DNA from 2 places in the Virgibacillus halodenitrificans genome. Region 1 is predicted to be linked to the other one. Evidence: predicted binding sites of a transcription regulator. Region 1 holds the regulator's gene; the other holds the start of a gene.
The links. Region 1 encodes Rex, which represses fermentation and respiration genes when NADH is low (regulators of the CRP and FNR family bind a similar motif). Its sites were predicted from a motif close to TTGTGAAATATTTCACAA; they were not measured.
Positions count from the first base shown of each region.

Region 2: the regulator Rex is predicted to act here: its motif matches at 2,767-2,784, upstream of BME96_RS04690 (TIGR04053 family radical SAM/SPASM domain-containing protein).

Region 1 covers NZ_CP017962.1:464,867-472,918, forward strand. Annotated here, with positions in the region: gene tsaB (tRNA (adenosine(37)-N6)-threonylcarbamoyltransferase complex dimerization subunit type 1 TsaB) at 1-500, shown strand, start outside; gene rimI (ribosomal protein S18-alanine N-acetyltransferase) at 493-942, shown strand; gene tsaD (tRNA (adenosine(37)-N6)-threonylcarbamoyltransferase complex transferase subunit TsaD) at 939-1,949, shown strand; gene BME96_RS02540 (FtsW/RodA/SpoVE family cell cycle protein) at 2,167-3,336, shown strand; gene BME96_RS02545 (ABC transporter ATP-binding protein) at 3,930-5,855, opposite strand; gene moaC (cyclic pyranopterin monophosphate synthase MoaC) at 5,988-6,497, shown strand; gene BME96_RS02555 (redox-sensing transcriptional repressor Rex) at 6,484-7,131, shown strand; gene BME96_RS02560 (YdiK family protein) at 7,175-7,375, opposite strand; gene BME96_RS02565 (CPBP family intramembrane glutamic endopeptidase) at 7,380-8,052, opposite strand, start outside.
Region 2 covers NZ_CP017962.1:912,034-920,085, forward strand. Annotated here, with positions in the region: gene BME96_RS04665 (hypothetical protein) at 1-871, opposite strand, end outside; gene BME96_RS04670 (DUF2249 domain-containing protein) at 873-1,088, opposite strand; gene BME96_RS04675 (DUF2249 domain-containing protein) at 1,085-1,330, opposite strand; gene BME96_RS04680 (Crp/Fnr family transcriptional regulator) at 1,495-2,187, opposite strand; gene BME96_RS04685 (DUF2249 domain-containing protein) at 2,384-2,623, shown strand; gene BME96_RS04690 (TIGR04053 family radical SAM/SPASM domain-containing protein) at 2,839-3,969, shown strand; gene BME96_RS04695 (Crp/Fnr family transcriptional regulator) at 4,435-5,136, opposite strand; gene BME96_RS04700 (undecaprenyl-diphosphate phosphatase) at 5,214-6,026, opposite strand; gene BME96_RS04705 (hypothetical protein) at 6,190-6,534, shown strand; gene BME96_RS04710 (DUF2929 family protein) at 6,606-6,785, opposite strand; gene BME96_RS04715 (hypothetical protein) at 6,897-7,511, shown strand; gene BME96_RS04720 (BMP family ABC transporter substrate-binding protein) at 7,535-8,052, shown strand, end outside.

The DNA of each region.
Region 1 (8,052 bases):
CAGGTGTACGGATAGGTTTAGCTACAGCAAAAACAATGGCTTGGGCATTGGATATACCAGTTGTAGGGGTATCAAGTCTTAAAGTACTAGCCCATCAAGGACGCTTTTTTCAAGGGTATATTTGTCCTTTTTTCGATGCTCGACGTGGATTGGTCTATGCAGGATTATATCAATGGAAAAATGGCGAGATCCAACAAGTGTGGGATGAAGTAAATATACCTATAACTGATTTGTTATCTAAGCTTGCTGATGAGAATAAAGAAATTCTGTTTTTAAGTCCAGATATCGAAATCCATCGGGAAAATATTATTTCTTTAGTAGGAGGTCGTGCAGTTATCCCAGAGATGGCTTATCATATTTCACGTGCCTCCCACATAGCACTTGCAGGGTTAAATGAAACCCCGCAGTCTACACATGCTTTGACTCCAAATTATCTGCGTTTGGCAGAAGCGGAGGCAAAATGGTTAAATCAGCAGAAGGAAAAAGAAGAAAATGGCTGAAATCGTTATTCGTAAGATGCATATTATTGATGTAGATGCTGTTATGGAAGTAGAGAACGCCACCTTTTCCACTCCCTGGACCACAGACATATTTTATCAGGAGCTCGTCGATAATGATTATGCTCATTATTTTGTGATGGAAGCAGATAAGAAAATTATTGGTTATGTTGGTCTGTGGCTTGTGATAGATGATGCGCAAATTACAAATATCGCCATTATGCCAGGTTATCGTGGTAATAAACTTGGAGAGAAACTATTTGGGTTTACTATTCAACAGATACTCTTGCTCGGTGGGACACGTCTCTCCCTGGAAGTACGAAAATCAAATACAATAGCACAAAGGATGTATCGTAAATTTGGTCTTGTTCCTGGAGGCATTCGAAAAAATTATTATACAGATAACCAAGAAGATGCTATTGTCATGTGGGTGAATTTATTATGAAAAAAGACACGTTTATATTAGGTATTGAAACAAGCTGTGATGAAACTGCTGTAGCTATCGTCAAGAATGGAAAAGAGATTATTTCTAACGTAGTTGCTTCACAGATAGAGAGTCATAAGCGATTTGGGGGAGTTGTGCCTGAGATTGCTTCCCGGCATCATGTGGAGCAAATTACTGTCGTTCTGGAAGAAGCATTTACAGATGCTGAGCTAACTTGGGATTCCATTGACGCCATAGCGGTTACAGAAGGACCAGGACTTGTCGGAGCATTATTAGTTGGTGTTAATGCTGCAAAAGCCTTAGCCTTTGCAAAACAAAAACCACTTATTGGTGTCCATCATATTGCAGGACATATATACGCCAATCGACTTCAGAATGAATTTGAATTTCCTTTACTGGCTTTAATTGTTTCCGGTGGTCATACAGAACTTGTACTCATGAATGAACATGGGAAGTATGAGTTGTTAGGTGAGACAAGAGATGATGCTGCGGGAGAAGCGTATGATAAGGTTGCACGTATGTTAGAACTACCATATCCTGGTGGTCCGCAAATTGATCGTTTAGCCAAATCAGGCGAGGTGACTATTGACTTTCCACGAGCTTGGCTGGAGCAGGGAAGTTATGATTTCAGCTTCAGTGGTCTGAAATCATCTGTAATTAATACCATTCATAATGCCAAGCAACGAGGTGAGCTGCTCAGCAACGAGGATATTGCTGCAAGCTTTCAGGAGAGCGTTATTGATGTTTTAACAACGAAAACAGTAAATGCAGCCAAAGAATTTCAAGTAAAGCAGGTAATTGTAGCCGGAGGCGTTGCTGCAAATCAGGGTCTGCGCTCAGCTTTAGAAGAACAATTTAATCAGTTGAATATACCATTATTAATCCCTCCTCTCCACCTATGCACAGATAATGCTGCTATGATTGCCGCAGCAGGAACGATTGCTTATGAACAGGGTAGACGGTCAGGAATGGATCTGAACGCAAATGCATCCCTGTTAATGAAATAAGAAAAGTTATGCACAGGTATGGGGATAATATTACTTATTAGTTATTAAATTAGGAAAAGAGTTGTGGACAATAAAAGTGGATAAGTATACAATTATCTGTGGATAGTGTGTATAACTTTGTTAACAACCTATCTTTGTTTATTTTGTAGCTCCTTTTATCTGTGGATAACTTGTATTAAACAATCGTTTGATTAAGCAAAAGAAATTTGGTGATTTGGTGTCAAAAAAACAATCTTATTATATACAGAACGACTTAATCTTTATCTTTTTCCTGTTTGTGTGCGTGAGCTTATTATCTATCTATAACGCGCAACAACTTGAACAATATGGTGGAGAGAACTTTGTATTAAAGCAAATTATCTGGTTTACAATCGGAGTATGCATCGTTGCTGCAATTCAATTTCTTGATTTAGATCAATTATACAAAGCTAGTATTTATATTTATGGGTTCGGTCTATTAATACTAGCTATTTTACTCGTAAGTCCGGAGAGTATTGCACGAGAAATAAATGGAGCTAAAAGCTGGTTTACATTTCCTGGCTTGTCACTACAGCCAGCTGAGTTTACAAAAATGGCTACTATTTTATTTCTAGCTGCTACGATTGATAAACATAAAACGAAGTATGGAATGCAATCTTTAAAAACTGACACGCTCCTATTGGTTAAACTTTTGATCATCATTGCCTTACCAGTACTGTTGATCATGGGGCAACCTGACTTTGGTACCGCAATGGTTTATCTATTTATTGCAGGGATGATTATTATTCTGTCAGGGATTGATTGGAAAATTATTATGACCTTGATTTTAGCAGGTGCTCTATTTGTTACCGCTGCTCTTGGATTTATAATTAAATTTCCGGATCTGGCCCAACAAATGGGTGTAGAAGCATACCAAATTGATCGAATTATGACATGGTTTGATCCATCTCAGCAATCCAGTGATGCGACTTTCCACTTCGATAGAGCGTATATGGCTTTAGGTTCCGGTCAGTTATTTGGGAAGGGAATGGATAACCTGCAGGTGTCTTTTCCTGAAGCACACACTGATTTCATTTTTGCGGTTGTCGGAGAAAGCTTTGGTTTTATTGGCAGTGCACTGGTCATCTTTTTGTATTTTCTACTATTATACAAGCTGGTGACATTGGGATTAAGTGTTTATAAGCATAGCCCATTCGGTTCCTATTTATGTTTTGGATTTTTAAGCATTCTACTTATCCACATTTTTCAGAATATCGGTATGTCTTTGGGTATTATGCCGATTACAGGAATACCGCTCTTGTTGATAAGTTATGGAGGTAGTTCTGTGTTATCCACAATGATCGGTTTTGGGATTATATACAGGGTAGCAGTAGAGCACACCATTCATAATGATTATTTATTTAAATAAAAATGGCCCCGCCTTCTATAAAGGCAGGGGCCATTTTCTATTGACTTTAATAGGGATTATCCAAATGATTCACAAAATAGATATATTGCGAAGTAACTTGGTAGGGCTACAAACTCCCGTTTTAAAAAAATCCAATATAGCTAATTCTAAATATTTAAGGCAAACTTCTTTGCTCTCCAGCCAATAATTCATTCTCCGGCTGATAGTTTTGCTCTGCAGCTGATTAATTCATTCTGCGGCAGATTATCTTGCTCTGCAGCTGATTAATTCATTCTGCGGCGGATAATCTTGCTCTGCTGCTGATTAATTCATTCTCCGGCCGATTATTTCGCTCTGCTGCCGATTAAATTGTTCTTCGGCTGATAGTTTAGCTCTGCTGCCGATTAGTTTGCTCTCCGGCTGATAGTTTAGCTCTGCTGCCGATTAATTTGTTCTCCGGCCGATAGTTTAGCTCTGCTGCCGATTAAATTGCTTTCCGGCGGATACTCTCCGCTCTGCTGCTGATTATTCCCACTCTACTTCGGAGTTTCCTCCTACTATGAATATACGAGTTAACGTTTGCACCCCAACATTTGCAATAGAACCTTTGTTAATTAAATTTCCTCTTGTAATGCTGTCCATTCTTCCATCCAATTGTCTACTTGTTGTTTTAGTTCACTCGTTTGCTGTGTTAATTCAAGTGCTTTTTCGTGATCTTGATATACTTCCGGTTGTGTCATTTTTTCTTCTAATTTCTCAATCTCAAGCTCCTGGTTTTCAATTAACTCTTCCAGTTCATTAATTCGCCGCTGCATCTTTCTTCTTTCGCTTTGCAGCTGCTTATCTTCTTTAAACGTTCTTTTTCTTTGATCGGTTGTGTTCACCGTTTCCTCTGTTTGCTGAAGTCTTTCCAATTCTGCTTGTTCTTCTTTTTTCTCAATATAATAGTCATAGTCGCCAAGATAAGTAGTAATTCCATCACGATGCATTTCCGCAACTTGATCTGTAATCTTGTTTATAAAGTATCTATCATGGGATACAAAAATAATCGTACCAGGGAAGTCGTTTAACGCTGCTTCCAGTACCTCTTTACTATCAATGTCCAAATGGTTGGTAGGCTCATCAAAAATAAGAAGGTTTGCCTTTTGCATCATTAATTTTGCTAGAGCAAGTCTTGCTTTCTCACCACCACTTAATGAAGAGACCAGCTTTAATACATCATCACCTGAGAAGAGGAAGTTACCAAGAACGGTACGAATGTCTTTCTCGTTTACAGTCGGATAGTCGTCCCATAGTTCCATGAGTACGGTTTTGGAAGAGGATAAGTTCGCTTGTTCCTGATCATAATAGCCAATCTGAACATTCGTCCCAAGCTGGATCGTGCCATTCTCTTGTTTATATTTTCCTAAAATAATTTTTAATAAAGTAGTCTTTCCTATACCATTAGGACCCACCAATGCTACGCGTTCCCCACGGTTAACGTGGAGCTTTACATTGGTAAATAAATACTTTTCTTCTTCCGGATAACGAAAAGATAACCCATCTGCTTTTAACACATCATTCCCACTTCTTGTCGTAACCTGAAATGAAAAAGAAGCGGAAGCCTCATCACCAAGTGGTCTATCCATTTTTTCCATTTTCTCCAATTGTTTTCTTCTACTTTGTGCTCGTTTGGTTGTAGAAGCACGTACAATGTTGCGTTGGATAAAATCTTCCATCTTTTTAATTTCTGTTTGTTGCTTTTCAAACTCTTTAAGTTCCTTATCGTAATCGATTGCTTTTTGTTCGAGAAACTTGCTATATGAACCATGATATTTCTTAGTTTTATGGCGAGATATTTCATAAACAATCGATACAGTCTTATCTAAAAAGTACCTGTCATGGGAAACAATAACAATGGCTCCCGGATAACTAACGAGATAGCCTTCCAGCCAGCTGAGTGTATCAATATCCAAATGGTTTGTCGGTTCATCCAGAATTAGCAACTGTGGTTTTTTTAATAATAATTTACCTAATGCCAATCTTGTTTTCTGACCACCACTTAAGTCACTTATGGGTGTTTCATAATCTTTATCGTGAAAATGCAAGCCATTTAGAACAGCTTTAATGTCTGCTTCATATGTATAGCCGCCATCACGCTGAAATGCTTGCTGTAGCTCATCATACTGCTGTAGTACTCTTTCATATTCTCCATGGCTTAACTTCGCAGCCTGTTCCATCTGCTGTTCCACCGAACGAATCTGCTTCTCAAGGCTGAGAAGGTGTTCAAATACATCTAACATTTCAGCCCATATCGTTTTGCCAGATTCAAGTGTCATATGTTGAGATAGATATCCCATCGTTAGATCCTTTGGTTTTAAAAGCTCCCCACCATCATGAGAGAACTCTCCTGCCATAATTTTTAACAGGGTAGATTTGCCAGCCCCGTTTCTTCCAACAATAGCTATTCTATCATTATCTTTTACTTCCATTTTTATATTCGACAAAATCTCTTCTGCGCCAAATGACTTAGAGATCCCATTTAACTGCATTAATATCATTATTTTCACCTCATCCCTTTTAGTGTATCTCAAAATGAATTGGCGAGGCAATATTATTGTGAATTTAGTCACGACTTCCAGCCTTATTTCTGCTAGAATAGAGAAGAAGTTCAATGTATTGGAGATGAGCTTATGTCTGAATTCACGCATTTTAATGAACAAGGCAGAGCAAGAATGGTGGACATTAGTGAAAAGAAAGAGACAGAACGCACAGCTGTCGCAAGATCAAGTGTGCAAATGTCCGAAGAAGTTTATAAAAAAATCACTCAGAACGAGATAAAAAAAGGTGATGTACTAGCTGTGGCCCAGGTTGCCGGGATTATGGCAGCTAAGAAAACCTCGGATTGGATTCCAATGTGTCATCCATTACAGCTTAAAGGAGTGGATATTTCCTTTAATTGGCAGGTTGGAGAAAATTACTATGAGTTGCAGATTGAAGTGTTTGTTAAAACAAAAGGCAGCACTGGAGTAGAGATGGAGGCACTAACTGCAGCATCTGCCAGTGCACTTACCATATATGATATGTGTAAAGCCGTGGATAAAGGAATGATTATTGGCCAAACATATTTACTGGAGAAAAAGGGCGGTAAATCTGGTGATTATCGTTTGGATGAAAGAAGGAATAACAATGGATCAAAATAAAATACCTCAGGCAACAGCAAAGCGTTTACCATTATATTATCGTTTTTTGAATAATCTTAATCAACAAGGGAAGAAAAGAGTATCTTCCAAGGAATTAAGTGAAGCAGTAAAGGTGGACTCTGCGACGATCAGAAGGGATTTCTCTTATTTCGGAGCTCTAGGAAAAAAAGGATATGGGTACAATGTGGAATATTTACTTGGTTTTTTCCGGAAAACACTTGATCAGGATGAGACGACAGAAGTTGCATTGATTGGTGTAGGGAATTTGGGTACAGCATTTTTGCATTATAATTTTATGAAGAATAATAACATCCAAATTCAAATGGCCTTTGATGCAGACCCGGAAAAAGTAGGTACAGATATAGGTGATGTACCTATTTACCATATTGATGAGTTAGAGGAGAAGTTAAACGGAATCAAAGTGGCGATCTTGACCATACCAGCACATGAAACGGATCGGGTTACCGACAGACTGGTGGAGCAAGGTATTGATGGAATACTTAACTTCACACCTGCACGTATTACCGTACCTAATCATATTCGGGTCCATCATATTGACCTGGCCGTGGAGCTACAGGCACTTGTTTACTTCTTAAAGCATTATCCATTACAAGTCGACCAGGCGGATAAGTAGGTCTTCAGAAATAAAATAAAAAGAAGAAGTAGCGTGTGAGAAGCTACTTCTTCTTTTTATTTTTCATTCGATAATGCAATCTGATTAGTCGAATACCTACCCCAATTTCTAATGTCGCAAATAGAGCAAGCACCATTGTTGTAACATTCCATATCGTATCTCCCGCGCTGATAATGGCAATATAGGTGAAAAATATTCCCATAGCGAAGTAGATAACTGCCATTGTCCTTGGTGAAATTTTCATGAATTTAGCCTCCAAAAATAATTGCTTGCAATTGCTCCAATTGCTGCTCCAGTTCTTTTGGATCTATATTAAACTGGGCAAGCACTACTGTTGTATTCATCGCCATGTGAACAATAATCGGAACAATGATCCGCTTTGTTTTTACATATAGGAAAGCAAATACAAATCCCATGGAAGCATACACAAGAAGATGTTGTGGCTCTCCATGAATGATCCCGAATATAAGGGCTGAAAGTAATGCAGCAATAATAAAATTTGTCCTTAGATACAGCTGACCAAAAATGATCTTTCGGAAAATAATCTCTTCCAATATTGGTGCAATAAGTGCAGGGATGACCATAAATAAGGGAGTTGCCCTTGTTACATCCATGATTAACTTAGTGTTTTCAGAACTCTGCGTAATACCGAATACTTTCATTTCGATTGTTGCTGAAATACCCTGAGCCAAAAAGGCCATGATGAGACCGATAATGGACCATGCAACTATTTCTCCCCCAGTAGAAGCATCTCGCTGACTTCCTTTTTTCATTTCAGGCTTCATTAAAAATAAAACAACAACCAAGCCGAGGATAAAGCTTATGATCGACCAGTAAACAACAGCTTGATGTTCTGTTAGTGGTAATAAAATGTAAAGCAGTGGGGCAAATAAGAGCCCTGAAAACTGCATGATTATATAA
Region 2 (8,052 bases), 450 kb from region 1:
CTAACCCGTTTCCAATGGCTACAAGAGAGAAAATGAAAGGTTTATCCAGCTTCTTTTTCATTCTTTTTGCTAAAATTTCTTTTATGTCTAAGGTGAAAAATAAAAATCCGAGAAATAAAAGTATCCAACCAAGTGTTTCAAAATAAATAAAATTAGTCCAAAAGGATAAAATCAATAATAGTAAACCAGTTATATAAACAACAAAAGAGCTTTTCGCCCATTTCATTGAATAGCCATGTGATAAGCTAAACATAGGAACAAGCTTATAGGAAAATCCAAATATCAATAAACTAAACCAGCCACCAACACCTAATACAATATGTGAACCAAGGATTGTTTGATGGCTTATAATTTCTCCGTAGGATAGATTCCAGGCTAATAAAAACCCAGCTGAAATGGTCAAAAAGAAACTTGATAAAGCTCCTAAAACAAAATATGTCATTTTATTTTTTTTCTTTTGGGAAAGAATTGTTCTGGCCATTTGAATAAGAAATAGAAGAACCCCAACAATAGCTAAAATTCCCCCAAAGATTGCTTTCTCCGGCTTTAGACCAAGCAATACGGAAAAAATAGAGAACCCTAATGCTGTAATGACAAACTGAATATAGCCAAGTTTGTGACTCCAAATGGGTGTTAAAAAAGCTACAGGTACAAGCTGGTACATGGCTCCCATTGCAATCATAACTGCATATCCAAGAAGAAGAAAATGAGCCCCCATCCAAATGTCGGGAAGACGAAAACTACTATTGGTTAATAGATCTGAATTAATGAACAAAATGATTTGTGCAATAATCAGTGCTATAAGACCATATAGAATAAAAGCAAGGGGAAGCTTGACATTTGTTTCAGACTTCATTGTATTTGAAATCATATTAATCACCAGACTTTGTAATGATTATTTTAAAGCTGCCATCTTCCAGTGGCTCTGTTGCATGGGAATAACCACGCTCATCCAACTCTTCATATAAAAACATTGGTCTCCGATCATTTATAATAGAAAGGTGCTCTCCAATATTCATGCCATCCAACGCCTTCAATGTACGGATCATTGGTTGGGGAGGTTCTAAACCTCGATTATCGATAATCATTTCGTAGCCCCCTTTTTTACGTAGGTTACAATCCAATGCCTTTTATCTACTTTTTCAACTTGATGTGCAAATCCCTTTCGGTGTAGCACTTTATGCAGTGGAAGTGGATTAAACGGTGCATGCAAAATAAGCTCCTGCCCTACTTCAATACTTTTTACTGCAGCCATAATCTTATCAAAAGGTTCTTTTTTTAATCGAAGATCTTCTCGAACATCAAGTACGACAGCTTCTTTTAATTCCATAATAGCATCTCCCTACCTTTGATTATTTCCCTTTTATGATAATCACTTTCAATTAGGAGTGAAGTGACTTGTATCACATCAATTTAAGTGAAGAAATCCTGTTAAGTGGAAACGTTTATATAAATTAAAAAAGCAGGTATCTTTGATAAGAACCTGCTCTGTGATTAGAATAATTCATCTTCTAATGCTTCTGTATTAATTTGTAAAAGCCCTGTTTTATCCGTTTGTATGAAGTCTTTCTTTTTTAATTGGGTTAATGTTCGACTGACGGTTTCTCGACTGGAGCCAATCATATTGGCCATTTCTCTATTTGTAAATTGTGTGTCAATAACCGTATGTGTGTCGGAAACTTCTCTTCCATGGTTTTTAGCCAATCGTAATAATAACAGGATTATTTGTTCATACGTATTATGAAGAATCTTTTCTTGCAGCCGATTTTGCAAATCCACAATTTTATCTCCAAGTACCCTGAAAAGTTTAATACATATTTCGGGATGAGTGATAAGGAAGTTTTCAAAGGAATGTATTGGTATATAAATAAGTACAGCATCCTCAGTTACCTCTGCATGTGCCGGATAATCATCCTGCCTAAAGAATCCTTGGTGTGGAAACATGTCACCAGGCTGAAGCATATTGACGATCTGTTCTTTACCATGGATGTCTGTTTTATATATTTTAACTAGTCCCTTATGGATGAAGTACACATTAGTTAGAGGATCACCTTGCATAAAAATATGGGTTCCTGAACGGTATATCCGGTTTTTTGCAAGGTTAATAATAGGCTCCATTTCAAAATCAGTTAAATCTTTAAACATAGGAAATCGTTGTAAAAGTTCCTGAATCGATTGCGTGTTCACCAAAAAACTCCTTTCAATTTCTGTCTTTATTCTATTTATCAGTTTACCATGAGAATGAACTGCGACCTATGGAAAAAATAACTGCTTTGTAATAATGTGATAAATATCATATCCTAGGGGTGTTTTATCTCACATCATATCCACTCTATACAGTTTATGATATACATGTAAACAAATGATTGGGAGGCGTGATTACATGAGTGAGATAAAGTATGCAGCAAAAGTGCATGCACCAGATATTGAGCCAAGAATAAGACATCCGCGGATATTTGAAGTTTTTGATGAATTAAAAGCAGGAGAGGTTATGGAACTAACAAATGATCATGATCCAAAACCGCTACAGTATCAATTTATGATGGAAAGGAAAGATTCCTTTGAATGGGAGTATATAGAAGAAGGGCCAATGCTTTGGAGAGTGGCGATTGGAAAAAGATAAATTTAGAATAAATAGACCCAGTTTTCCGGGTCTATTTTTAATTGCTGCTAGGGTTTTGTGAAAGAGTAATTTTAATACAAGTTCATATAGATCATTAATATTAGTATTCCATGATTGTGACGATATGATGAATTCTGTTAAAAAAGTGAAAAACATCACACCCACTTTTAAAATAGTAATTTACAATTTATGTAGATAGTTTGAGGAGGGGTACTATGTTTTCACGAGATTATAATAAAAATCCTTTTATTGTTATATGGGAGTTGACCAGAGCTTGTCAGCTAAAATGCCTTCATTGCCGGGCAGAAGCTCAATATCATAGAAACCCATTGGAGCTTGATTTTGAAGAAGGTAAGAAGCTAATAGATGATATATATGAAATGGATAACCCAATGCTTGTGTTTACAGGTGGAGACCCACTTGAAAGACCAGATGTTTTTGATATAGCAGAATATGCTGTTAAAAAAGGTGTCCGGGTATCCATGACACCATCTGCAACACCAAATGTTACAAAAGAAGCCATGCAAAAAGCAAAGGATGTGGGCTTAGCAAGGTGGGCTTTTAGTATTGATGGGCATTGTGCTGAGGTACATGATCATTTTCGGGGAACAGAAGGATCCTTTGATTTAACAATGAATGCAATAAAGTACCTTCATGAATTAAACATGCCTTTGCAAATTAACACAGTTATATCAAGATATAATTATCGATATTTGGATGAAATGGCTAAGATGGTGGAAGAACTTGGTTGTGTGTTGTGGAGTGTATTTTTCCTTGTTCCTACAGGAAGAGGAAAGGAATCCGATATGATTACACCAGCAGAACATGAGAAGGTGTTTCGATGGCTCTATGACTTATCCAAACGTGTTCCCTTTGATATTAAAACCACAGCTGGTCAGCATTATAGACGAGTGGTAATCCAAAATAAAATTAGAGAACAAAAAGGAATGAGTGATAAGGAGCATATTTTTTATGAGGATGCACTGATGAACGGTAAGACCGGCCAAATTGACGGCTTAGGACGCGCTCCAAAAGGTGTGAATGATGGGAATGGCTTCGTTTTTATTTCTCATACAGGAGATGTATATCCAAGTGGATTGCTTCCTGTAAAAGCTGGTAATGTCCGAAGAACACCGCTTGCGGAAATTTATCGCGAATCCGAAGTTTTTAAGAACTTGCGTAATCCTGATAAATATAAAGGGAAATGTGGTGTTTGTGAGTTCCGACATGTTTGTGGAGGATCCAGATCCCGTGCCTATAATGTGACAGGTGATTACATGGAAAGTGAACCATATTGTGTGTATATTCCAAGAGCAATGCGTAAAAAGAAGTCTTCGAAAGTATAACAACAGAATCGCAAGCACTTACTAATATTATTGGGTCTAATGATTCGTGAAATGGATATATTGTGAAGTAACTTGGTTGTTTGAAATGGCCGCTTCGGAAAATAAAGTATAGTGAACAAACTATAGCTTGTTTGCGAATGCCTCCGGGGATAGTTTTGCTCTGCAGCCGATTAAATTGCTCTCCGGCGGATTATCTCGCTCTGCAGCCGATTAAATTGCTCTCCGGCAGATTATCTTGCTCTGCAGCCGATTAAATTGTTCTCCGGCGGATTATTTTGCTCTGCAGCTGATTAAATTGTTCTCTGGCGGATTATCTTGCTCTGCAGCCGATTGTCCCACACTAGTTCGCATTTACTCCTACTACGAACTAGTGAGAAGTAGCTTTTGTACCCCAACATTTGCAAAAGCCCCATTTTTTAGAGAGAAAAAAGGAGTCAGCTTATGCTAGCCGACTCCTCATATGTTTTAATGTATGGTGCATAGGACAATAGGGCAGTCTTCACAATTTATTTCTGACTTTAAAAAGTTCAAATCATGAATGGTAATATGGCCTTTATCCATGGAAATAACTGAATTTCGTTTCAACTCGTTTAACAAGCGATTGACACTTTCTCTTGTTGTACCACAAAAATTAGCCAATTGCTGATTCGTCAGTGATATATCTAGGTAAATATCTTGATTTGTTTTTACTCCATAGCTATTTGAAAGGCGGATTAACGTAGAATATAGTGCGCCTTTTTTACCGAAAAGTACAAGATCACGAAATCTGGTTTGGTCCCTTCGATAGGAATTATTCATTAGCTTCATAAATTCAATAGTAAGTTCTTTTTCCTGCAGTAAGCTTTCTTCTAGCTTTGCTTTATCGAGTACAATCACTTCTCCATCTTCCAGTACTTTTGCATGAAGAATATATTTTACTTCTTCGGAATATAAATTAACTTCCCCAATAATATCACCAGCATGACAAATTCTTAAAGCCAGTTCTTTTCCATCAGGGGAAAGCTTACCAATTTGTACTTTTCCTGATGTTACCATAAATAATCTGGAAGCAGGCTCACCTTCATTAAATAGAAACGTATCTTTCTTAATTGATAAAGGGTTTCCTTCCTTATGAAGGAGCTTCTGAAGATCAGTGGAAACTTCAGATGTCTTTACTTTACTTTTCATACGGAGCAACCACCTTTATAAAACACTGGAACAGCATACTCTATCTGGAACATACACTTTGTATGCTTGCTTAATATCTATAAGAATAGGATAACAAGGATACCAACAATAAAGCAATAGAAAGCGAAGTACTTTAAATTTCCTTTTGCCATAATATTAATAAACCATTTAAGTGCATAGAAAGATGCTACAATAGATGCCATAAATGCAATTAGATATGGGATCATTAAGGCATCAAAATTAGGATCACTAATAATATCTGTAAATGAAAGGACAGTAATACCAAGACTGACCGGAATATATAACAAGAAGGAAAATCGCAATGCGGTTTCCTGCTTCATACCTACAAGCATTGCAGCTACAATGGTGGCTCCAGAACGGCTGATTCCTGGAATCAAGGCAACAGCTTGGGCGAAACCTACGATCAATGCATCCTTCACTTTTAAGTCTCCATCATTTTTGTTCCCTCGCATATTACGAATAATCCACAAAGCTGCGCCTGTTATAAGTAACGTAAAACCAACAACAGCAACTCCACTTAGTTTGTCTTCAATATAATCTTCCAAAAGAAGTCCAAGAACTCCCGTTGGAATTGTAGCAACGATAAGGAAAACTACAAATTGAAAATCACCTTTGGCTGCTTCTTCTTTTTTTGTAACATAGTGAAGTGTGTTTTGGATTAGTCGAATAATATCTTTTCGAAACACAAGTAATACAGCAATGAGGGATCCGAAATTAACTAATATTTCAAATGATAATCCCTTTATATTAATAGAAAAAAGCTCTCGTAAAATTACGAGGTGCCCACTTGAAGAAATGGGGATTGGTTCTGTAAATCCTTGAAATAACCCTAAAATTAAATATTTTATTAATGTGCCTAGTTCTGTCAATGTCTCCATGAGATATCTCCTTTTTTCAATCGTTCTTTTAAACATATTCGATAAGATAGTAACTTTATTGACTCACTAAAACAATGATCATTTATTTTAATGTGCTGACAAGTCACCAAGTAATTACTAGTTGAATAGTCTAGATGGTGAGGAGGCGGTTAAGATGAAAATGAATAATGATTATAACCATATATACGATTTATGTAAAAAACATATGCATTCTTATGTCCTTGCTGAAACAACAGATGGCTCCCAAGTTGATGGAATTATTACTGGATTAGATGATGAATACGTCTATTTTGCAGTGCCAATTGGTGCAGAGGAGCATCAAAACATGTCATCTCCAGATGACCAAAGGCAGTTTGGCTATGGTTTTGGTTATCCAGGTTACGGCTTTCCCGGGTACGGATTCGGTGGCTATCCAGGGTTTTACAGACCGAGAAGATTTCGCAGACTGGTACTTCCACTTGCAGCTCTTACAGCACTAAGTATCTTGCCATGGTATTAAGAAAATAATGTAATAGGAAAACCCTTGCCCAACTATTGCTTAAAGGCAAGGGTTCTCTCTAACTTTTTCAATTAATTACTATGATCCTCTTTCAACGCGCCATCCCCTAATATAGCAATTGCCACTACAAGAATGCCGGCAAATACTATCGTGCTAAGGAAACTGAATGACTCGCCACCCATGCTTGATAATACATAGGAAAGAACGGAGCTTATTAATAATGCCCAAATTATTGTCCATATGTAACGCAACGTGAACACCTCATTTTTTCTTTAACTGTCTAAATGATTTCAAACTTCCTTTCCTAGTTTATCAAATCCTTACATAAAATAAAAGTATTATTTCAATAGGGAGGCAGTATGATGACGGAATTAGTAGCATTTTGCAATGATTGGATTGGGTTTCATATAATTAATGATTTACTTGAGCATGGATATAAAGTAAATGGAATAGAGGATACAACTAAGGATGATATGTTAACAATGTTTTTTGGTAGAAATAGTTCTTTTCAAATGGTGAACTTAGAGACAAAGAAATCTTATGAACATGCCATTCTTACTAATAGTAATAGAAAGCCGAATGAAATGAACGCAGAACACATTCTGGTTATTAACCCCGATGAAAATAGATCACGAAGTCCGAATGAAATTTTTATTTTCGCACCTTTGCTTTATGGGGAATGGATGCCAATGAATAAACAAGGTATTCTTCACGGTAAAGAGATCATTCCATTTGATTCAACGCGGTTTGATCAAGATGCTATATATATAAAAGAGTTCACTAAATTACTTATCCAATGGATAAAAGGCAAGAAAACTTCATCTACCTTGTATGTAAAAACAAAGGAAATGAAAAAGAGAGAAAAAGAAAAGCTTGAAAATTCCATTTATATTCGTGACAATATACCTAAGGAGAAACGGATAGAGCAAGTTATAAAACATTATGAACAATATGGAGCAATGTATAATATGGATTAATTGAAGTAGAATGGAGTGCCGAAATGAAACGAGTACTTTTCATCTGTATAAGTGGAATTTTATTAGTGTTACTTGGTGGATGCAATTTATATAGTAGAGGCGAACTGCAGGCTGTTGGAATGCTCTTTGATAGTCCAATGGAGGAGCAAGCCTGGGGGAAGAAAGGTTATAAAGGCTTAATGGCAATTCAGGAAACAGAGAATGTGGATGTTTACTATAAAGAAAATATATATACAGAAAACGATGTTGCACTAGCGGTAAATGAATTTGTGGAAAATGGGGTAAATCTAATTTTTGGTCATAGTAATAGTTTTGGTAAATATTTTAAAGAAATTGCAAATGATTACCCCGATGTCCACTTTGTCTATTTTAATGGCAATATTCATTCCGACAATTTAACAAGCTTAAAATTTAATGGAGAAGCTATGGGTTTTTTTGGTGGAATGGTGGCAAGTAAAATGACACAGACAAATCAACTGGGAATTATAGGTGCATATGAATGGCAACCCGAAATTGAGGGATTCTATGAGGGCGCAAAATA